2 regions of the Alcaligenes sp. SDU_A2 genome follow, and region 2 is predicted to be linked to the other one. Evidence: riboswitches for the same ligand, from Rfam matches in the RefSeq annotation. Region 2 holds a riboswitch; the other holds the start of a gene.
What was found. A riboswitch is a leader RNA that binds a small molecule or an ion and turns the genes downstream of it on or off. The one in region 2 is predicted to bind glycine.
Positions count from the first base shown of each region.

Region 1 (11,596 bases), 1.3 Mb from region 2:
TCTACCAATTCGGTCTGGGAGCTGGCACCGCGATCGCGCAGGGCGCACAAGGTAACGAATTGAATGGCCGTCAGTTGTTTGTCGCCGACATGTTGCTGGAAAATCGCTGTATGCCGCTGGCCGGCTTTGCGCAGCAAGTGGCCGATATGCTCGGTGGCGTCCTGGGACGGTGCATGGGTATCTGGATGGGGGTGATTGGGCTGCATGGTTTCTGAATGTTGTTGTATGAAAGGCAGGCCGGACGCAGATCCAGCGGTGCAGTTTAGCTGTTTCTTTTGCGTGGGTTTCTGATCTAGATCAGTTACAAGCGTTTTTTCAGAAATTTCGTTTTGCAAATGGGCTGGAAATGGCGCAAGGGAATCTGCATGTCACGTATGCGGCAATAAAGAAGAAGGTTGCTGTCATCTGTCCTTATAATCGGTTCGATATAGAGTAACTGTATATAAGGGTGGAAGATGAAAAAAACCAAAATGGGTTTGGCGCTGTGCTTATCGATGACACTGTTTGGCGGGACGGCGCAAGCGGATCTCAATGGTATCGATTTCTGGCATTCGGATACGGTGTGGGCAAATCAAGGGATGTGTGCCGCCAACTTTACCTTTGACGCCGGGGCACTATCAGATCCAGTGACGCAGTTGACGGTTGATATGCAGGTAAGAAACGCAGCGGATGCGCATTTGGGCGATGTGGAACTGGTCCTTGAGCATATCGGTGGTTCCAGTGCCGATCGTTATGCAACAGCGCATTGGGTCAGCGAGCAGGCGTGCGAGACAGACGTGAAACTGGTGGTGACGCGCGCGCATGCGATGGTCGATGGCAGAAAAGTCGATTTAATGGCAAATAAGGCATTGGGTACCCGCACTTTTACGCCTTTGCCCATTTCCTTTCAAGCGACACCTAAACAAATGACTGCAAATTCGTGCGATCGTACCAAATTCAGTCGGGCGGCGACGATTGCGGATAAGGATGGGTATACAAATGTTCGCGCCCAGCCGAATGCAGAAAGCGCGGTGATTGAAAAAATTTTTGAAAACGAAACGTTTTATACGTTTCAGCAAAAAGGGAAATGGTGGCAGATGTGCTCACCAAGCGGCCAGATCGGCTATATGTACCACAATAGGGTCAGGATGTAGAAAAGCGGAGTATGCGGCGAAATACTTTGCCCTGGTTCCTTGCGAAATATGAAGGAACCAGGTTGTAAAGGTGGACCCACCTTAGACGGCAACCACGGTTTCCTGACCTTCTTGCAGCCAGGCTTGTAGATCGGCGGGTTCGTACAGAATTTCGGCGCTGAGCAAGCGCAGGCCGGTCGGTCCGCTGTCCAGGATGCGCCGTTCACCGCAACTGCGTTGCAGTTCCAGTACGCAGCCCGGCAGGGTCTGGAGGTGGCGGGCCAACTGCCGCAATTGTTCCGTAGGGCAGGAGGGACTGGAGTGAAAACGGCCGCTTTCCTTGCCGTTTTGGCGAATGATGAGCAGTACAGGGGTCATGGCGTCTCCAGTTGGGCTTCTGGCCAATAATAATTATTAGGCGTTGAGCGCGCGCCAAAAATGGCTTGACCCACGCGCACGACCGTCGCGCCTTCTTCGATGGCGATTTCGTAGTCGCCGGACATGCCCATGGACAATTCGCACATGTCCTGGGCGTGGCCGATGTCGTTGCGTATCTGGTCGCGTAATTGACGCAGCAAGACAAAGCAGGGACGCACCCGTTCGGGATCGGCATCCATCAGGGCCAGGGTCATGAAGCCTTTGACGCGCAGTGCCGAAAATTGAGGCAAGGCGCGCACGAAGTCGTGGACTTCTTCGGGTGGCAGGCCGAATTTGCTGGCTTCCCCGGACGTATTCACTTGCACGAAAACATCCAGGCTGCGTCCTTCGATCTGTAGGCGTCGATCCAGGGTTTCGGCTGTTTTGAGCTTGTCCAGTGCCTGGAACTCGGCCGCGAAACGCGCCACCGATTTGGCCTTGTTGCTTTGCAAGTGTCCGATGACGGACCACTGCAGGTCCGGCAATTCTTCGTGCAGTTCTTCGTATTTGCGTTCGGCTTCTTGGACTTTGTTTTCGCCCAGCAGGCGGCACCCGGCCTGATAGGCCAGGCGAATACGGTCGGTGCCGAAGGTTTTGCTGACCACCAGCAGCCGCACATCGCCGCTGGCTCGGCCGTTGCGCAGGCAGGCTTGGTCGATTCGCTGTTGTACCAGGGCAATACGATGACGAAATGCATCTACACTGGTAGAGGTGGGATAATGTTCGTTATGCAGCAGTACAGGAGCGGATTCGGACATGGCGCACCAGAAGGGAAAAGTGAAATCGGGCGCGACCTTGATGGCCGCATTAACCATTATGTCATAGGTCAAAATGAATATCCAGGGAAGCAATGCGAAGGAACTGTTCGACGATATCCGCCAGCAAGTGGCCTTGGGGCAGATTGCGCCGGGGCAGGCTTTGCCGCCCGTGCGGGAGTTGGCGCAGACACTGGGCCTGAACCGCAATACGGTGGCGTTGGCGTATAAGCGGCTGGTATCGGCCGGCGTGGCCGATGCGCAGGGTCGGCGCGGCACGCGCATACGCGAGTCCATTCATCAACTGGCCCGCGAAGGGCACGGGGTCAGCTCGGTGTTGCAGGATCTGGCCAGCGGCAATCCGTCGGCCCAGTTGCTGCCTTCGCCGGCGCAACTGATACAGGGCGTGCGCGGTAGCGTGCAATCGCTGTATGGGGTCGATCCCTTGATGCCGGAGCTGCGCGCGGTTTGCCGGCAGGTTTTTCATAAGGACACGCCGGTCAATACGGCCTATCACGTCAGCTACGGCGCGGTCGATGCCATCGAGCGTTTGTTGCAAGCCTTTCTGTTGGCGGGCGATAGGGTGGGCATCGAAGACCCGGGCTATCTCAGCAGCATCAATTCGGTGCGTACCCTGGGCCTGAAGCCGGTAGGCATTGCCGTGGACCCCGAGGGCATGGTGCCGCAGTCGCTGGAACAGGCCTTGGCCGCCGGTGTGCGTGCCTTGATCCTGACGCCGCGCGCGCACAACCCCACGGGGTGCGCGCTCAGTCGCGCGCGGGCGCGGCAGATCGAACATATTCTGGCTAATTACCCCGAAGTTCTGCTGATGGTGGACGACCACTTCTGGATGTTGGCCAACAGTCCGTACCGCAACGTCATTCCGGCCGGGCATCTGCGCTGGGCGCTGATCCGTTCCGTGTCCAAGGGGCTGGGTCCGGATCTGCGGGTGGCTCTGATGGCCTCGGACCAGCAAACGGCCGAGCGCCTGTCGCAGCGTTTGGCCTCTGGGGCGCAGTGGGTCAGCCACTTGCTGCAGCAGATGGTGGTGCATGGACTGACCGACGCGACGTTGACCGCGCAGACCCGCGCCGCTCAGGCAGCGTATGTTCAGGCTCGCCTGCAGCTGATGCAGGCCCTGAAAAAGCATCGCATCCCGTTCTGGGATAGCGAGGATGGGTTCAATCTGTGGGTGCCTTTGGATCGCGACGCCGAACCCGTGCTGGCCGGGTTGGCGGCGCGCGGTTGGCTGGCCCGCTCGGGGCAGGTGTTTGGCGTGGATCAGCCGGCTCAGGGCCTGCGCCTAACCTTTGCCAGCCTGGGGGCCGAGCAGGCGCAACGCTTTGCCGCCGACCTGGCTCAGGTGCTGGGCCAGGCGCAGTAGCCTGGCCCGCGCGAACAGGTGTTTTGGGCGGACGGGTGGCCGCCAGATGGTGTGGTCGGTTCCTTGCACAACGAGGGGGCGTTCGATGTTTCCGTCGTCTGCCGCATGTGCAGATGGTAGAATGGCTGGATAAACAACCAGTTTATCTATGGCTGCTGCGGAACTTCCTCTTTTTTATTATCTGCATAATTTCCATCGGGTGTTGCGGTGGGTGCAGCAATACAGTGCCGACCTGCTGGAGGCCGAGCAGGTCGCGTGCGGACATGTGTTTTGGGGTTTATCCGGACCAGCCCAGGCTTTGCTGGTGCGTCTTGTCATGCGCAAAGGTAGCTTGTTTCGGGTAAGCAAGCTGCGTTATCCCGAAATTGCCGACATCTGTGCAGCGACACAAGAGCTGGCTCAGGCAGGCTTGGTCTGTCTGGCACCGCCACTGGACCTGGACGGTGTCTTTCATCTGCATACGCTTGCGCAGTTGCGTGCCATGTTCGCACCTTTGCCAGCGGGCGCGCGCAAGCACGAATGTCGCGCGCAAGTAGCGCTTCGGCATGGAGATCAGCTTCGGCCCTGCGCCGATTGGCCAGGTCTGGCGGCGGAGCAGAGCGATGTCCTGCGGCTGTCTGAGAGCGTCACGGCATGGGCGCAGCGTCTGCAACTGCTGTTTTTCGGCAACCAGTACCAGGACTGGTCAGAATTTGTACTTAGCGATCTGGGTCTATACCGCTACGAAACGCTGATGCTCGATGCCGCTAGTCGTGCTTTCCGTCATCTGGACGATGTGCGGCTGTACGAAACGCTGTCCGGGTTGCGCGAAGCGCCGGACGTGCCAGATCGCGCGCAATGGCAAGCGCGTTTGCAGGCGGTGTGTGCCATCGTGACCGATAGCGACTGGTTGCAGCGCCGTCGGGACAAAACGTTGTTTTCACTTGGGCAAGAGGCCGAGCGCCAAGCCTGGTGGGAGTTGGCCGACCAGGCCTATTGCCGCAGCACCTGGCCCGGTGCCCGGCAGCGTCGTGTGCGGGTGCTGGAGAGGCAGCAGAACGGGCCTGATGCCTGGGGCCTGTTTTGTCAGGCCTGGGAACGGCCCGAAAGCGAAGCCGAAGTCCAGAAGCTGGCGCGCATGCTGCCCCGCTTGCGTAAACTGGCTCCCAAGGCCAGGTGGCCTGAACAGCCGGTGTCGTTGGAGCGGGCGCAGGCACGCACCCAGCTTAGCCGCTTGGTGCTGCCCGATGACGGGCAGCGCGTGGAGTGGCAGGTCATGGCGCATTGGCATACCGAACTGGCACCGGTTCAATATGTGGAAAATACGCTGCTGCCGGGCTTGTTGGGGCTGCTGTGCTGGGAGGCCATTTTTGCGCCTTTGCCCGGTGCGTTCTTTCATCCCTACCAGAGCAGCCCTGCCGATTGGAGCAGTCCGGATTTCGTGGCGCGGCGCCGGCCTTTATTCGATCAGGCGCTGGCCTTGCTGGATGGTCCCGGCTACAAAGAATGCATACGGGCTCGCTGGCGCGACAAACAGGGTATGCAGTGTCCCTTGCTGTTTTGGCCGGCTTTGGGGGAAAACACGCTGGAGCTGGCTTTGCGCTGCATTCCCCCGCAGCATCTGCACGCGATTTTCCGGCGTGTGTTGCAGGATTGGCGCGATAACCGCGCCGGTCTGCCGGACCTGATCCGTTTCCTGCCTGCGCAGAATTGGTACGAGCTGATCGAGGTCAAGGGGCCGGGGGATCGTCTGCAAGATAATCAGCGACGTTGGCTAAGCTATTTCGAGCAGCAGGGTATTCCGGCGCGGGTCTGCCATGTCAGCCGGGAGCCGCTTGCATGAGCATGACTGTAGGCGTGCGTACCTTGTGCGAATTTACCGCCCGCAGCGGCGATCTGGACTTGCGCTTTACACCCGCACCCAGCGCCCAGGAAGGCATGTGGGGGCACGATCAGCTGCGTTTGCAACGCCCGTCGCATTACGAATCCGAGGTGTCTCTGGAATCGCAGTTCCAGGACTTGCGGGTACGTGGGCGTGCCGATGGTTTCGACCCTCAGGCGCTGCGGCTGGAGGAGATCAAGACCTACCGGGGGGCATTCGAGCGTATTCCGGTCCATCATCGTCGTTTGCACCAGGCCCAGGCCATGATGTATGCCGCCATGCTATGCCAGGAGCGCGATCTGCCCGGCCTGACGGTCAGCGTGGTGTACTTTCAGGTGGACAAGCATACTGAAACAGCGCTGGCCGAATATAAGGACCGGGCACAGTTGCAGGCGTTCTTCGAGCAGCAATGCCGTCTGTATCAGATCTGGGCGCAGCAAGAACAGCAGCATCGGCAAACGCGCGACCAGGCGTGCCGGCACTTGTCGTTTCCCTTTGCGGGTTTTCGGGCCGGCCAACGGGAGCTGGCCGTGGCCGCCTACCGGGCACAGCGCGATGCACAGTGCCTGATGGCGCAAGCTCCTACCGGCATAGGCAAGACCTTGGCCGTGCTTTTCCCCGGGCTGAAAGCCATGCCCGAGGCCGGTCTGGATAAGTTGTTTTATCTGACGGCCAAAAATTCCGGCCGGCAAATGGCATTGGATGCGCTTGATCGCCTGGCAACGGCCGGGCCTGCCCCGTGGCGCGTGCTGGAACTGGTGGCGCGCGACAAGCAGTGCGTCCATCCGGACAAGGCCTGTCATGGCGAGTCTTGTCCCTTGGCTCACGGGTTTTACGATCGCTTGCCTGCTGCCCGGGCCTGTGCCGTGACCCAGCCCCAACTGGACAGCCATACTTTGCAGGCCGTGGCGCGGGATCATGATGTCTGTCCTTACTATTTGGGACAGGAAATGCTGCGCTGGAGCGATGTGGCGGTCGGCGACTATAACTATTATTTCGACACGTCGGCCATGCTGCATGGTCAGACGCTGTCCCAGCGCTGGCGCAGCGCCGTGGTGGTGGACGAAGCCCATAATCTGTTGGATCGGGCGCGCAGCATGTATTCAGCCGAACTGTCGCAGGAGCAGTTGCGCGGCGCGCGCAAAAGCGCGCCTTCAAACTTGAAACGCTACCTTAGTCGCCTTGTACGGGTCATGGACGACTGTCTGGGCGAGGAAGGCAGCACGCAAATGGGGCAGGAAGCCATTCCCGCGTCCCTGCTGCAGGAATGCGAGCATCTGGCGGCACGACTGGGCAGTCACGTGGCCGACCACCCCTTGCCGCAGAACAGCGCCTTGTTGCAGGCGTATTTTTCTGTGCTGTATTTTGCGGATCTGGCTGGGTATTTCGGGGCGCATTCCTTGTTCGATGCGGTCGCCGGGCGTCAGGGTATGACTGTGCGCATCCGTAATGTGGTGCCGGCACCGTTTTTGCAGGAGCGCTATGGTGATGCGCACGGCGTGGTGCTGTTTTCCGGCACGCTGACCCCCACCGATTTTTACCGCGATCTGTTGGGCGTGCCGCCATGCAGTCCGGTGTTGGATGTTCCCTCGCCATATCGTACCGAGCAATTGCAGGTGCGCCGGTATGCGGGTTTGTCCACCCGCTATGCCGATCGGGCCGCCAGTCTGAGCAGTGTCTGCGATATTGTCGCGCACGCCTATGCGGCGCAGCCGGGCAATTATCTGCTGTTTTTAAGTAGTTTTGATTATCTGGAACAGGTGTATGAAGCGCTGGCACAGCGCTATCCCGAACTGCCGTTATGGCGGCAGACCCCGTCCATGAATGATACCCAGCGCGCTCAGTTTCTGGCGCATTTTACGCCGCAAGGGCAAGGCATCGGCCTGGCCGTCTTGGGCGGGGCGTTTTCCGAAGGGGTGGATTTGCCCGGCAAGCGTTTGCTGGGGGCCTTTATCGCCACACTGGGTTTGCCCCAGTTTAACGAGGTCAACGAGTCGGTTCGGCAGGTAATGGCCCGGCTGTTCGGGGAACGCCGGGCCTACGACTACACCTATTTGTACCCTGGCTTGCGCAAGGTTATACAGGCCGCGGGCCGTGTGATTCGCGATGAACAGGATCGGGGCTATGTGTATCTGCTGGACGAGCGCTATGGGCAGCGGCGGGTGCAGCAGTTGTTGCCGCCGTGGTGGCGGATCGAAGCGGCTCGGCTTCCCGAGTGCGCTGCACAATCAGCTCGGTAATGATTTGCGCCGTGGCGGCCGACAGCGTCCAGCCCAGGTGGCCGTGCCCGGTGTTGTAGTAGACGCCGGGGCGGCTGCCGGCCTGTACGCGCGGCATCATGTCGGGCATCATGGGACGCAGGCCCGCCCAAGGCACGACACGGTCGGTGGCGGCGTCGTGGAAATTGCGGCGTGTCCAGTTCACCAACGGGGCGATGCGGTCGGCGCGTATGTCTTTGTTTTCGCCGTTGTATTCGGCGGTTCCGGCCACGCGCAAGCGGTCATTGCCCAGGCGGCTGGTCACGATCTTGGCTTCCTCGTCCAGCAGGCTGACCCAGGGCGCGGCTGCCTGGCTTTCAGGTGTATCCAGGTAGGCGGAAATCGAGTAGCCCTTGACCGGATAGATATTGATGTAGTCGCCCAGCAGCTTGGCCAGATGGCGGCTGCCGACGCCGGCGCACACCACCAGCGAATCGACTTGCAGGCTGTGGGTTTGCGCGTCCGTGCCGGTGCCGGTACGCAACTGGATCTGGTGCGGCGGGCCGCAGCGCACGCCCAGCACTTCGGTGTCTTGCAAGAAGCGCACGCCGCGCTGTTCGCAGGCGCGGGCCAGGCCGCGCGTGTATTTATGGATGTCGCCCGTGGCGTCCGAGGGCGTAAAAAATCCGCCGTAGTAAGTGCCTTGCAGCGTAGGTTCGATCTGGTGGATTTCTTCGTTGGTGACGGTGCGGCGCTCCAGGCCGCCGCGTTGCAGCAACTGGCTGACGCGCTTGCCCGATTCGAATCCGTAGGCGGTATGGTAAATGTGCAAAATGCCGCGCTGTTCCAGGTCGAAATCGATTTGTTCGTCCTTAGCCCATTGAAACAGGTTTTCGCGGGCCGTGATGGCCAGCTTCACGGTTTCGATGGTGTTGGTCTCGTAGCCCGAGATGGCGCGCATGAACTGCGCCATCCAGCTGTATTTGTGCCAGCTGGGGCGGGGGTTGAACAGCAGCGGCGCATCTTTGCGCAGCATCCACTTCAGGCCCTTCATGATGGTGCTGCGGCTGTTCCAGACTTCGGCATTGCAGGCCGATAGTTGGCCGCCGTTGGCAAACGAGGTTTCCATGGCAGGATAGCGCAGGCGGTCGATGACCGTAACCTGGAAACCCTGGCGGGCTAGGGCGTAAGCAGTGGTGACGCCGCTGATACCGGCGCCGATGACGGCGATGTGAGACATTTCAGGCTCCAGAGGGATGAATTGCCGCCGGTTGGCGACAATACCCCATCTGTCCTGTGACCTGAGAGTTTATCTGGCCGCGTGCGGACCAGGCTCCTTCGGTGGGCGCGCTATGCGCCGCTCTCCAGATTGTCGGGCTGGTACGATCCTTTGGCCTGAGAGTTTCCGGGGTGGTTGCTCCGTCGGCGCCTGAGTGAACAGGTCTCTTTCATACCGCCTGCAATGACAGGCACACCATACTGTTAATAGGGCTATAGAGCAATCAGGGAAAACCTAGGGATCTGTGAGCGGCGTGCCATTTGCTCAGTCCAATCGATAGTGAGCGCCCAGGCTGTGTTCACGCGCCAGTGCGGCTTGCGTCAGCAGCCAGGCGGTATCCACGCTTAAACCCAGTGCTGTTCTGGCGGGACTCGAATCGCCGCTGGCCAGGCGCGTGCGCCAGTCGGCCAGAGTGTGTGCGGCTTGCGTCAGACCCTGGTGATGGCGGCGCAGGCCTACCTGAGTCTGCATCACAGTCTGCAGTTCGGGCAGGCTGGGATCTGGCCGGGGCAGGGCGGGTTCGGCGACAGGCAAGGGCTCCAAGCTGGCACGGCGGGCAGGCGGTGTGTCGATAATGGCGCGCGCGGCGGCCCGGCCCATGATTACGCATTCCAGCAATGAATTACTGGCCAGTCGGTTTGCTCCGTGCAGGCCGGTGCAGGCGACCTCGCCCACGGCATACAGTCCGGCAATGCTGCTATGGCCGTGTAGATCGGTCAGCACCCCGCCGCAGGCATAGTGTGCGGCTGGAGCCACGGGTAGGCAGTCCCGACGCAGGTCGAACCCGCGTTGCAGGCACTGTTGCAGGGCGCGTGGGAACTGGCGCTGCAAGGTTGCCGAGCCCAGATGGCGGGCATCCAGCCAGACATGTGGCCGGTCTTCGCGGCGCATCTGTTCGTCGATGGCGCGGGCCACGATATCGCGCGGTGCCAGCTCGGCGCGGGGATCGTGTGCCGGCATGAAACGCTGTCCGTGGGCATCGAGCAGGTGCGCGCCTTCGCCGCGCAAGGCTTCTGTCAGTAAAAGAGGTGGACCGTCCTGGCGCAGGCAGGTTGGGTGGAACTGTAGGAATTCCAGATCCTGTATGGTGGCCCCGACACGCCAGGCCAGCGCCACGCCGTGGCCCAACGCGCCTTCAGGATTGGTGCTGTGCGCATAGAGCCGTCCCAGACCGCCGGTCGCCAGCACGACATGATCCGCCTGCAGGGTCTGGTGCGCAGCACGACGATGATCGTACAGATCCACCCCGGCTATCGCGCCGTGCCTGTTGCGGCGCAAGGCCAGTACCTGGCATGGGCTGCGCACCTGTATATGGCTGGCCTTGGACAGTCGTTGTGTTAATGCCCGCATGATAGCCTGCCCGCTGGCATCGGCTGCATGGACTATGCGGCGCTGCCCGTGGCCACCTTCGCGGGTCAGATGCAGTGCGCCGTCGGCCGTACGGTCAAAAGCGACATGCTGTTCCAGCAGCCACTGCACGGCTTCTGGTGCCGACTGCAAAATAGCCTGCACCCGTTGCGGGTCAGCGTGCTGCGCGCCGGCGTTCAGCGTGTCCAGCACATGTTGTTCCAGGCTATCTTGCGGGTCTATCGCGGCGGCAATGCCGCCGAGCGCGCATGGGCTGGCACCGCCGGGCAGGGGGACGTGGCTGATGATTGTTACCGTCAGCGTTCGGGGCAGGGACAGGGCCAGGGTCAGGCCCGCCAGTCCTGCCCCCACAATCAGCACGTGCGTGCTCATCAGGCGGCTCCGACGTGCTGAAACAAGGCGGTATGCTCGGCCATATCCGCCTGGACACGCAGCGCGGTCTGACGCTCTGCCGCAAAATCCAGCATGCGTTGCAGGGAACGGCGGGCTTGCGCCGCGATGTTGGCGTCGATCTGCACGCCGGGGCCGTCTTGCAGCAGGCTGTCGCGCAAGGCGTGCAAGGCGTGCAAGGAGTTCAAGGCCATCCAGGGGCAATAGGCACAGCTTTTGCAGGTGGCGCTTTCACCAGCCGTGGGAGCGGCCAGAAATGTCTTGCCAGGTGCTTGTCGTCGCATGGCGTGCAAAATGCCTTGGTCTGTCGCCACGATAAAGGTGTCGGCCCGGTCCTGGCAGGCAGCTTTGATCAGTTGCGTGGTCGACCCCACTACATCGGCCAGGGCAATGACGCCAGCCGGGGATTCGGGATGTACCAGTACCCGTGCTTGCGGATGGGTTTGCTTCATGGTTTGTAGCGCGTCGGCCTTGAATTCGTCGTGAACCAGGCAGGAGCCTTGCCACAGCAGCATGTCGGCCCCGGTCTGCTGCTGGATGTATGCGCCCAGGTGGCGATCCGGAGCCCACAGGATTTTTTTGCCTTGCTCATGCAGGTGGCGCACAATATCCAGCGCAATCGATGAGGTCACCACCCAGTCGGCCCGGGCTTTCACAGCGGCGCTGGTATTGGCATAGACCACCACGCTGCGATCGGGGTGGGCGTCGCAGAATCGGGCAAAGTCCTCGGGAGCGCAGCCCAGGTCCAGTGAGCATGTGGCCTGCGCATGTACGGCCAGTACGCGTTTGTCGGGACTTAGGATTTTGGCCGATTCGGCCATGAAACTGACGC
Region 1 covers NZ_CP151273.1:1,822,617-1,834,212, forward strand. The annotation lists gene AADW57_RS08535 (MarR family winged helix-turn-helix transcriptional regulator) at 1-206, opposite strand, end outside; gene AADW57_RS08540 (IrmA family protein) at 456-1,133, shown strand; gene AADW57_RS08545 (hypothetical protein) at 1,215-1,490, opposite strand; gene AADW57_RS08550 (YggS family pyridoxal phosphate-dependent enzyme) at 1,487-2,287, opposite strand; gene AADW57_RS08555 (aminotransferase class I/II-fold pyridoxal phosphate-dependent enzyme) at 2,361-3,668, shown strand; gene AADW57_RS08560 (VRR-NUC domain-containing protein) at 3,817-5,490, shown strand; partial or broken gene AADW57_RS08565 (ATP-dependent DNA helicase) at 6,222-7,661, shown strand; gene AADW57_RS08570 (D-amino acid dehydrogenase) at 7,606-8,967, opposite strand; glycine riboswitch at 9,013-9,099, opposite strand; glycine riboswitch at 9,101-9,188, opposite strand; gene nadB (L-aspartate oxidase) at 9,271-10,746, opposite strand; gene nadA (quinolinate synthase NadA) at 10,746-11,596, opposite strand, start outside.
Region 1: another riboswitch for glycine. It lies ahead of AADW57_RS08570 (D-amino acid dehydrogenase); the one in region 2 lies ahead of AADW57_RS02330 (alanine/glycine:cation symporter family protein).

Region 2 (11,596 bases):
TGGATTTCGAGATTCGCGACATCGACTTGTACAACAAGCCTGAAGATATCGCCGTCATGAACCCCTACGGACAGGTACCCATCCTGGTCGAACGCGACCTGATCCTGTACGAATCGAACATCATCAACGAATACATCGACGAGCGCTTTCCGCACCCGCAACTGATGCCGGCGGACCCCACCATGCGCGCCCGTACCCGTCTGTTCCTGTACAACTTCGAAAAGGAACTGTTCGTGCACGTGACCGCCTTGGAAGATCGCCGCAACACCGATGCCAAGGTCCAGGAACAGGCCCGCCAGCAGATCCGCAATCACCTGGCCCAACTGGCCCCTATCCTGCTCAAGAACAAATACATGCTGGGCGAAGAGTTCTCCATGCTGGATGTGGCCATTGCCCCACTACTCTGGCGTCTGGACCACTACGGCATCGAACTGCCCAAGAGCGCCGCGCCCGTGCAAAAGTACGCCGAACGCGTGTTCTCGCGTCCTGCCTACATCGAAGCGCTGACGCCGTCCGAAAAAGTCATGCGTCGCTGATCCCATCATGCAAGAAACCTCGACCAAGCCCTACCTGCTGCGCGCCCTGCACGAATGGTGCACCGATAACGGTTACACGCCACACATCGTCGTTACCGTGGATGCCAATACCGTCGTGCCGCGCGGACACATCCAGGACGGCCAGATCACCCTGAACATCGGGCACCTGGCCACCAACCGCCTGACCCTGGGTAACGAGTACATTGAATTCCAGACCCGCTTTGGCGGCGTCACGGAAGACATTTTCGTACCTGTTGCCGCCGTGTCCGCCATCTACGCCCGCGAAACCGGCGCAGGCATGGGCTTTGACGTCGTGGAATCCGAACCCTACCCGGGCGACGATACCGCCGACGCCGCTCCCGACAGCCCCCCCGCCACTGCGGAAAGCACCAAGGACAGCGACAAGGTTTCGCATCTGAAGATCGTCAAGTAACACGCAGCAGCGCCCAAAAACAAGGCTCCCGATCGGGAGCCTTGTTTTTTTTAGACACAGCAGCAGACCTATTCTGCCTACATCCCTAAGTCGCACACCCGTCACACCCTGGCGGCATACCGCCGTCTAACTCCCCGACAGGGCATCCGCTTGGTTACGCCGCCGGGCGGCGGCCACCCGCCATTCCAAGATGCTTTTCAGCATGACCGACACAATGGCAAAGGTCGCCAGCAAGGCGGCTGCCGTAAACGCGGCGGCCGCCTTGTTATCGTTATTGAGCTGATCCACCAGCAAGGACAAGGTCAGGGTCTGATTCATGATGGTCCCGGACACCACCGACACGGCCCCAAATTCGCCGATGGCACGGGCATTGGTCAACACCACGCCATACATCAGCGCCCACTTGATATCGGGAAGCGTCACGTGCCAGAAAATCTGCCAGCCGCTGGCACCCAGGCTAAGCGCCGCCGCCTGCGCATCCGAACCTTGCTCCTGCATGACCGGGATCAGAATACGCGCCACATACGGCGTGGTCACGAACAGTGTCACCAGCACCATGCCGGGCCAGGCAAACATCAGCTGAATATTGCGGTCACTGAACCACTGCCCCAGGGACGACTCTACCCCATACACCACCAAATAGCACAAACCCGCCACCACCGGCGACACCGCATAGGGCAAATCGATCAAGGTGCTGAGCAAGCGCCGACCACGGAACTGATAATGCGTCAGGCACCAGGCCAGCAAGATACCCAGCAGCATGTTCAGCGGCACCGTCAGCACCGCTATAAACAAAGTCAGCCCAATGGCATGCAGCATGAAGTCCTCTTGCAGATTGGACCACAGCGCCGGCAAACCATCGCCCAGGGCTTTGGAAAAAATCAGCAGCAACGGGGCCACCAGCAAGGCCAGGACCAAGGCCAGACCTGCCGCCAGAATGCAGCGATCCGCCAGACTTTTAGGCGCTTTTCTCATGCCCCCCTCCGTTGCCAGCCCAGCAGACGGCTCTGCACCAGTTGCAGGGTAAACAGCAGCAACAAAGAGGCCAGCAGAATTACAGACGCAATCGCCGCCGCCGCCGGGTAGTTAAATTCCTGCAAACGCACAAAAATCATCAAGGACGACACTTCGGTTTTATAGGGGATATTGCCGGCAATCATGATGACCGCGCCGAACTCACCCAAGCTGCGGATGAACGCCTGGGCAGCGCCGGTGACAATGGCCGGAATCAAAGGCGGGAACACCACTTTGCAAAACGTCTGCCAGGCTGTGGCACCCAAGGTCTGGGCCACTTCCTCGTATTCTTCGCCCAGCTCCTCGATGACAGGCTGCACAATGCGCACCACAAACGGCAGACTGGTAAAGGTCATGGCCAGCACAATGCCCGGATACTGATACGCCACCTTCCAGCCTTCGGGCAGAAACTGGCCAAACCAGCCGCCCGGCACGAATAAAGTCGCCAGCGTCAGCCCGGCCACCGATGTAGGCAAGGCAAAGGGCAGATCCACCAGCGCATCGATCAAGCGCCGTCCCGGAAACTCAAAACGCGTAATGATCCAGGCAATGATGAAACCCACCACACTGGCAATCACCGTGGAATAAAAAGCCGCGCTGATGGTGACCTGATAACTGCTGACAACCCGCTTGTCCGTCACCGCCCGCCAATAGTCGGCCAGACTCATGTCGCCAACATACATGAACAGCGCCGACAAAGGCAGCAGCACAATAATGGACAGGTACAGGACGCTGAAGCCAAAGCTCAGCCCAAAGCCCGGTATAACAGGACGGCGCAGAAAAAAAACGGGTTTAACCGCAGGCACCGCTTGGATGCCTGCGGTCTGATCCTGAATGGAACGACTCATGACTTATTTCGCAAGCAACTGATCCAGAATGCCGTTGGCGACAAAATGGCGAGCCTGAATGTCTTTCCAGCTACCCAACACATCGGTCGGGTTGATCAGCTTGACCGGCGCATACTTGGATGCAAATTCCTTAGCCACGACAGGGTCCGTCACCCGGTAGTTAAACCCGGCCAACAGGCGCTGGATGTCCGGCGTGTACTGGAACTGCAAGTACTCGGTCGCTTCCTTGCGGGTGCCCTTCTGATCCACGACCTTGTCTACCACGGCCACCGGGAATTCGGCCAACACACTGACCGGCGGCACCACAATCTGCAACTCGCTGCCCTTGAACTCGTCGCTGCCGGCAATATTGATCACTTCAGACTCGAACGTCAGCAGCACATCGCCCTGACCGTTCTGCGCAAACGCCACCGTCGCGCCGCGCCCGCCCGTAGGGAAGCTCTCGACATTGCCCAGGATCTTGCGCACAAACTCCTTGGTCTTGGCCTCGTCACCGCCGAACTTATCATTCGCGTACAGCCAGGAAGCCAGATAGGTATAACGCGCATTGCCCGAGGTCTTGGGATTAGGGAACACCAACTTTACGTCGTCGCGGGCCAGATCATCCCAGGACTGGATGTTCTTGGGATTGCCCTTGCGCACCAAGAACGCAATCGTGCTGTAGTAAGGAGAGCTATTGTTAGGAAACTTGCTGGCCCAGTCCTTGGCCACTGCGCCGCGCTCGGCCAAAAACTCGATATCTGTGACCTGATTGAAAGTGACCGTGTCCACTTTCTTGCCCTGGCTAATGTCCTGGGCCTGACGGGATGTGCCCGCGAAGGACTGATCGATCTTGATGTCCTGACCGGTCTTAGCCTTCCAGTACTCGACGAACTTGGGGTTGATGGCCGCAAAGGTCTCGCGCGCCACATCGAACGAGGCATTCAACAACGTGACTTGCGCACTGGCCGCACCGCCCACCAACGACGACAACAACAAGGCAGCACCCAGCACAGACTTCAATTTCATGATTTTCCCCTGGGGCCCGAACAGGCCCGTCACATCCCGGATAAAGTTGGCAGGGGCCTGCAACCGCCGACACACACCGCCCCACACGACAGCTGCATATAACCGCAGCCTTGATGGAATTCATTATGGATAGGGGATAAGGCATTTAAAACGAACTTTTGGGCATTCTTTTATAACTAAAAGAAATGTATTACCCAAAAAATAAGCGTCGAACAAAACCACCAAGCCACTAAGCCCTGCCCGGTTGGACTGCTGGACTGCTGGACTGCTGGACTGCAACACAATAATTGCCACACCGCCCGGAACACCGCTATAATCGTAAATTCGCCGGCTTAGCTCAGTTGGTAGAGCAGCGCACTTGTAATGCGAAGGTCGAGGGTTCAACTCCTTTAGCCGGCACCAAAGTTATCAAGCACCTACGCCACCCCTAACCGGGTGGCGTTTTGCTTTTTGGGTTCCGTGTAAGCAAAACCAAATTCGGTCAATGCCGTAAGCAGTCGGCTCTACCCCATAAGCGGGGGATAGGCATTCAATAGTCACGGTTGATTACACCATTCCGACCGCACTGGGCTAAGACCCGCATACGGTGATTCTCAACATTGCTAAACCCATTCGAGCGCCATCAATTCAACAAATGCCTTGGTTTTCCAGGGGCCACGACGATGAATCACTTCTGCCTTATAAAGAGCATGGATGGTTTCTGTAAGGCGTTGTCGTAACTCTCTCCGCGACGGCCTACAAAAGACTCGATACCAGTTTGAGCGTGTCGCTCTGTATAACCCCTCTTTTGTTGAGGTGTTGCAACGACCACTTGAAGCTACCTTGAGAGCCTCTGTCGCTTTGGTGTATCAACCTATCGGTTTGCTGCGATTGACGGGGGCATTACCAGACAGCTGAACAGTACCCCGAGCTGATAAGGCGAAAACCAGCAACATGTAAGACCTGCACAGCGGTCTGGTCTGACACAACAGCGACCTGAAGGCTGGCAATACAGACAGAGCAATGTCCGCACTTTGGGCTAGGCCGAGCCGGTCCATGCAGCCTACCTCCCAATCAACAGGCTCACAATGGATGCCTCAAATACAAACGCCAACCCTTTCGGGTTGGCGTTTGTCACAGCTAATCCGCGATCTGGTCCGGGAAGGATGTGTTCCTCCCCAGCAGAGTCGATCTTGCTTTATCCGACCTGATGCACCAGGCGCGGATTGCCGAAGTAGTCGCGCGTCAGTTTAAAGACGACTGGGCTCAGCAACAGCAGGGCGATCAGGTTGGGGATGGCCATCAAGGCGTTCAGGGTGTCGGCGACCAGCCAGAGGCTGGCCAAGTCCATGCCGGGGTAGGTGCCGATGGGGATGGCAACAATCCACAGCAGGCGGAACGGCAGGTTAGACCGTTCGCCAAACAGGAACTGAGCGCACTTTTCGCTGTAAAAGCTCCAGCCAATGATGGTGGTGAAGGCGAAGATGGCGATACCTATGCTGACGATGTACTGGCCGGCCACGCCCAGTGTCTGGGAAAAGGCGAAGGCCGACAGGGATGCACCGTTCTCGCCGCTTTGCCAGGCACCGGTCACCAGAATGACCAGACCGGTAATGCTGCACACCACAATGGTATCCAGGAAGGTGCCCAGCATGGCTACCGTGCCCTGACGGATGGGATTGTCGGTTTGAGCGGTAGCGTGCGCAATCGGGGCGCTGCCCAGGCCGGCTTCGTTCGAGAAGATGCCGCGCGCAATGCCGTAGCGCATGGCAGCCCACACCGTGGCACCCAGGAAGCCGCCGCCGGCTGCCGTAGGATTGAAGGCGTGATAGAAAATCAACGAGAACGCATCAGGAATCTTGTCGGCGTTCAGGACCAATACGATCAGACCGCCGCCCACATAGAACAGCGCCATGAACGGCACCAGCTTGCCGGCCACTTCGCCGATACGCTTGATGCCGCCGACCAGAATCAGCGCAGTCAACACGGCAATGACACTGCCGGTGGCCAGCGTGGGAATGCTGAACGTGGTTTTAAGGACTTCGGCCACCGAATTGGACTGGATGGTATTGCCGATGCCGAATCCGGCAAACATGCCGAAGGTGGCAAACACAATACCCAACCATTTCCAATTGCTGCCCAGGCCATTTTTGATGTAGTACATAGGGCCACCTACATAGCGGCCCTTGTCATCCACTTCCCGAAAGTGCACGGCCAAAACGGCTTCGGTGAACTTGGTGGCCATGCCGACCAGGGCGATGACCCACATCCAGAACATGGCACCGGGCCCGCCGAAGTAGATGGCCGTGGCCACGCCGGCGATATTGCCGGTACCGATGGTGGCGGACAAGGCGGTCATCAAGGCATTGAAGGGGCTGATATCGCCTTTTTCGGTGCTTTTACGCCCTTTCCAAAGCATTTTGAACCCATATACCAGATTGCGCTGTGGTATGAAACGCAGACCTAGACTAAGGAACAGGCCAGTACCCGTCAGCAGCAACAGCATAGGCGGCCCCCACGCCACCGCATTAATCTGATCAATGAATTCTATGAGCTTGTCCATATAAATTATCCTTGCGTTTAATGCTTATTTTCAATGAACCAGAATGTCGCCCCCAATTAGGGCAGGAAATATCTCATAACCATACAGAATAATCAACAGCCTCTTTCAAGGCGAAGCTGCGCCCAGGAAGGTCCCCATTTTAGAGACAGGACCGTCCAATGAACGATTAACAAACAATCTAATAAAAACAGGAATATCCGTGAATGGCGCGAGGCAGGAAGAAAAAAATACGCATCGATGCCGTCCCCGACGCGATCAGCGATGAGCCCATCGCCGTATCGACGGTAAAAGCTTACACCTGCGTATCGCCGTCAGAATGCGGCGCAAGAGAGATGCTATCGGAAACAAATAGGGGCAAGAGTGACGCTATCGAAGTTCTCATAATGAAGGCACACGGCAAAGGAGCGCAATGCCGGCCGGCATTGGCACCCCATCTGTCCTTTGACCTGAGAGCTTTATCCATGAGCGACGCTGCGTGGCAGGCCCTGCACGGTCCCCTTCGGCGGGCAATTGAATGCCTCTCTCCAGATTGTCCTGACGTTAGGATTCTTTTGCCTGAGAGTTTCCGGGGTGGTTGCTCCTTCGGCGTCTTGCTGTAGCGCAAGATCTCTTTCGTAACGTAGCGATCGACGCCCACATAGTAGAAGTGCGCTATTTCGATAACTATTGGTGCTTACCCCGTTCGGGTTACTACCAGCTATTTTTCGGATTCACCAAAAAACGCCCCGATCAAGGAAAATACACAGCCCGTCACCCTGCAAGCAGCATGACAACAGAATGGATATAAAAACCGATTAACTCCGGCAATCACCTGCACCAAGCAAACAGGCAATAAACAAAAAGAAAACAATAACTCAAAAAGGTTCTTTGAAGAATTCCAGGAGCCAATTTACCCAGTCGATGAGGAACTGGTTTTTTGAAGACGCCATTCAAGGCGCAGCACGCTCGGACGGGGCTGATGGCTTGCCAGCGCGGCGCGCCGGTACCTTGGTCGGGGCGTATGGCCGGACGCGTCCTTAACTCCGGCGGGTTGCTTGTCCGCCGGACAAGCAACAAGCGCCGCCGTCACACAGAACGACGCTTACACCCCGTCCCCGCGCCCCGCCTGCGGCAAGCCATCCGACCCGCCCCTTTTGATCTTGCTGCGCCGTGAACGGCTCAAAGCACCGATGACATAGCCCCGGCTATACACCTTCATGCCGAACAAGAAATTATGTGGATGGCTGATACCTTGTACGGCGTACGCGGACGCCTTGCCGTTTGGGTCGAGCACAGCGGTGCTGTGCTCGCCAGGCCGACCATAGCAGAATGGCGGGCGAGTCAGGGCCTTCGCTGCAGGCAGGATGCCGGGGCGGGAGGCAAGGGGCGTGCTGTTCGAGCAGGACGCTTGTGATTCGTCCAGTTGACGAATCACCCTGCAAGTTCACGCCCCGCCCGCCCTGGCATCCTGACCAGGGAACCCGCGCATAGCGCGGGCGAAGGACCCAGCCAAGCCGGCCTGCTAGGGTCGGTCTGGCGGGAACCCGAGGTTTTCTCTGCTTGGCCTGAACGGCCCACCCAATACGAAGGAATCCCCGGTATTTAGCGAAGAACCATAAAAAAATCGAAATAGCACGGCCTGCTGACGGCTATCGATGTTTTTAAGCGCCCTACCCCCTCATCGGCACGGGCAGGCAATCGGCCAATGTTTCGGGCCGATTTGCGCCCAACAGAATCATGGCGCGCAGCAACTCCTGGCGAACCAAATCCAGCACCTGCGCCACACCTTGTTCGCCGCCTTGCGCCAAGCCATAGGCCACGGGCCGACCCATAAACACGCCCTGCGCTCCCAGGGCCAGGGCCTTGGCCACATCGCTGCCCCGCCTGAAGCCACTGTCCACAAACACCGGCAAGCGGCTTTGCACCACGTCCAGAATGGACGGCAGCACTGCCATACTGGATGGTGCCACGTCCAACTGACGCCCGCCATGATTGGACACGATCAGCCCATCCACGCCGGCATGCAGCGCCAGCCGCGCATCCTCCGGGTGCAAAACGCCCTTGATCAGCACAGGGCCGTCCCACTTCGAGCGCAACCAGTTCAGATCTTCCCAGACCAGGGCGCGATCCATCGTACGGGACAGTAAGGCCGCCTGCGCCTGGGCCGAGCCCGCGCCGCCAGCCGGCACCAGGTTGACGAATTGCGGTGCCCCCGCCCAGGCTTGTCGCCGCAGCCAATTAGGATGCAGCGCCATATCCAGCAGGACACGCGGTCCAGGCCGGAAAGGCAGTTTGAAGCCATGGCGCAGATCTTTTTCCCGATAGCCGCCGACCGGCACGTCGACCGTCAGCACCAGGGCCTCGAAACCGGCTTCTCGCGCCCGCGCCAGAATAGTGTCCGCCATGCTTCTGTCCTGCATGACATACAGTTGCATCCAACATGGGCCGTCGGTAGCCTGACGCACCTCTTCCAGACAACTATTGGATGCCGTGGACAAGATATACGGCAATCCGGCCTTGCCTGCCGCGCGGGCCGCCAACTTATCGCCTTGGGGCCGTACCACATCGATCAGCCCGACCGGCGCGACGCCGAAAGGCGCGCTCCAGGTACGACCGAACACCTGGATGTGCGTACTGGCCGCGGTGGTATCGCGCAAGCTACGCGGCATCAAGGTCATCGACTCCAGATCGCTACGATTGCGCTGCAGACACAGTTCATCGTCGGCCCCACCTGCTACATAGTCATAGACAAACCGGGGCAGCACACGCTGCGCCGCCTGCCTGAAATCGTCAAGATTCACCATCATGTCGTCGCCACTCTTTATATGCTTAACGGCCCACTGCAGGCTGTCATTCTAATTATTTAAACCTAAAGCATATAGTGAAACGACGGTGCTGATAAATCCTGTTTTCTACCCGGACAGCCTGCCACTGGACCGACAGCCGCTCCGTCCGCTAGCAAACCCTCCCCGGCGGAGCCACCGCAACTTTGAATTGCTTGCTGCATAAAGAACAGATGCACCGGCACGCGATCATATCCCGCAGACAAGAGCCAAGACCATCGCCAACACAAACGCAAACGACAGCACAGCTTTACAAGAAAAACCCAATTCAAAAAACCACTATAAAAAGCAACACAATAAAAGACGGAATTTCAGAAAAAACCAATGAAATCAACAATCCAAATAAGGATTAGGGTATATTTCCAGCATTCCCTAAAAACTGTAATTTTCACTAACATTTAACACAGTGAAAATTCGGCAGCTACGCCCTCCCCTTTTCTCTGTCTTCTCGCTCATTTGCACAGCATCGGATTACGTTTGCCATGATGGATTTTTTAAAAGAAGAAAATCAACTAGAAATAGCAATCATTCTTTTTTTCGCCGCAATCACAGGCTGGATATTCGTCAAGGCCAGGCACGCGGTCAAAACCGGCACGAACCCGAAGCTGGTGGAGATTGCCCCCACCATGATGACCTCTTGCGGCATCCTGGGCACATTTTCCGGCATCGTTTGGGGGCTGTTTGTCTTTGACCCGGCTAATATCGATGACAGCATCCGCGGGCTGCTCGGTGGCCTGAGAACCGCTTTTGTGACCAGCGTGGTCGGCATGTTCTGCGCCATGTTGTTCAAATGGTGGGAGTCCAAACAGGTAAAGCCCGAATCCAAGCAGGACGATATTCCGGACGACGTGGGCCCACGCGAAATATATGCGGTCATGAATAACCAGCAGATTTTGCTGTCTACGTTGGTCAGCTCGATTGGCGGCAAAGAAGAAGGTTCGTTAGTCGGCCAGTTAAAGCTGCTGCGCACCGAGTTATCCGACTTTAAGAGCAGCCAGAATAATCAACACCGTAATTTTGAAGAAAAGCTGTGGACGCAACTGCAAACCTTCGGCGATCTACTCTCCAAATCGGCCACCGAACAGGTCATCGAAGCATTAAGCCGGGTCATTACGGAGTTCAATCAAAATCTGACGGAGCAGTTCGGCGATAACTTCAAGCGCCTGGACGAATCGGTCAAGAAACTGGTGGACTGGCAGGTTGAATACAAGGGCCAGATGGAAAAAATGACCGAGCTGTTTGATCTCGGTGTGAAATCCATAGACGGAACCCGCGTGGCGGTGGAAGCGATCAAGGTCGAAACCGGCCGCATTCCGCAGGACATGCAGGCGCTGTCCGGCGTGCTCAGCGTGAATCAGCACCAGATCCAGGAACTGGCCCGCCATCTGGACGCCTTTATAGAAATGCGTGCGCAGGCCACACAAGCCATGCCGGAAATCCAACGCAAGCTGGAAGAGGTCGGCTCCAAGATCCGCGAAGGTGCGGATGCCATGACCAAGATCATTCTGGAAGGCGCAGCGGAGTTTGGCGACAGCGTAACGGGCACCAACCAGTCCCTGATCAAGACCGCCCACGAGATCGCCGGCATGAGCGAAGCCATTTCGCAGGAGCTGACCAGTTCCATGACCAAGGTCGAGCAAAACACCGACCTGATCAGCAACGGCATCAGCCAGGCCGTGCAAACGGCCATGGGGCATATCGAGGCCAATGTCAGCCAGTCCGCCAATGCGCTGAACCAGTCGGTGGAGCAGACGGTGAACACCATGCGCCAGACCGTGGAACGGGGCCTGAACGGCCTGGAGCGCCAGATTACCGACGTCGTCAGCCAAACGGGCGAAGCCGTCAACGTGCAGTTAAAGGGGGTGGACAAGGCCCTGGAAACCCAACTGAACGCGGCACTGGATCAGTTGGGCAGTGCCTTGGCCACGATTGCCAAGCACTTGCTTGACACCTACAGCCGTCAGACCCGAGAGCTGGATGCGCACGCAGGGCAGAACTAAGCATGTTTCAGAGCAAAAGCGGGCCTAAAAAAGCGGCCGAAGATGCGGACCACTGGATGAGTGTGTCGGACCTGATGTCGGGCTTGATGATCGTGTTTCTGTTCATCAGTATTTTGCTGATGCGCAACGCCCTGGGCGAACGCGACAAGATCAAGGAAGTGGCCGTTACCTACCAGAACAACCAGGTGGCGCTGTACGAGAACCTGAAAAAGGAGTTCCAGAACGATCTGGACGCCTGGAACGCCGACATCGATCCCTTGACGCTGGCGTTCGAGTTCAAGTCCCCCGATGTCTTGTTCCAGACCGGCTCGGCCATTATCAAACCGGCGTTCCGGCACATACTGGACGATTTTTTTCCACGCTACCTGAAGGTGCTGAGCCAGTTCCGCCATT
Region 2 covers NZ_CP151273.1:506,505-518,100, reverse strand. The annotation lists gene AADW57_RS02365 (glutathione S-transferase N-terminal domain-containing protein) at 1-536, shown strand, start outside; gene AADW57_RS02360 (ClpXP protease specificity-enhancing factor) at 544-969, shown strand; gene cysW (sulfate ABC transporter permease subunit CysW) at 1,096-1,944, opposite strand; gene cysT (sulfate ABC transporter permease subunit CysT) at 1,941-2,831, opposite strand; gene cysP (thiosulfate ABC transporter substrate-binding protein CysP) at 2,835-3,839, opposite strand; tRNA gene AADW57_RS02340 (tRNA-Thr) at 4,166-4,241, shown strand; partial or broken gene AADW57_RS02335 (IS3 family transposase) at 4,445-4,715, opposite strand; gene AADW57_RS02330 (alanine/glycine:cation symporter family protein) at 5,017-6,381, opposite strand; glycine riboswitch at 6,812-6,913, opposite strand; glycine riboswitch at 6,915-7,006, opposite strand; gene AADW57_RS02325 (hypothetical protein) at 7,463-7,795, opposite strand; gene AADW57_RS02320 (alpha-hydroxy acid oxidase) at 8,031-9,167, opposite strand; gene AADW57_RS02315 (hypothetical protein) at 9,686-11,203, shown strand; gene AADW57_RS02310 (OmpA/MotB family protein) at 11,206-11,596, shown strand, end outside.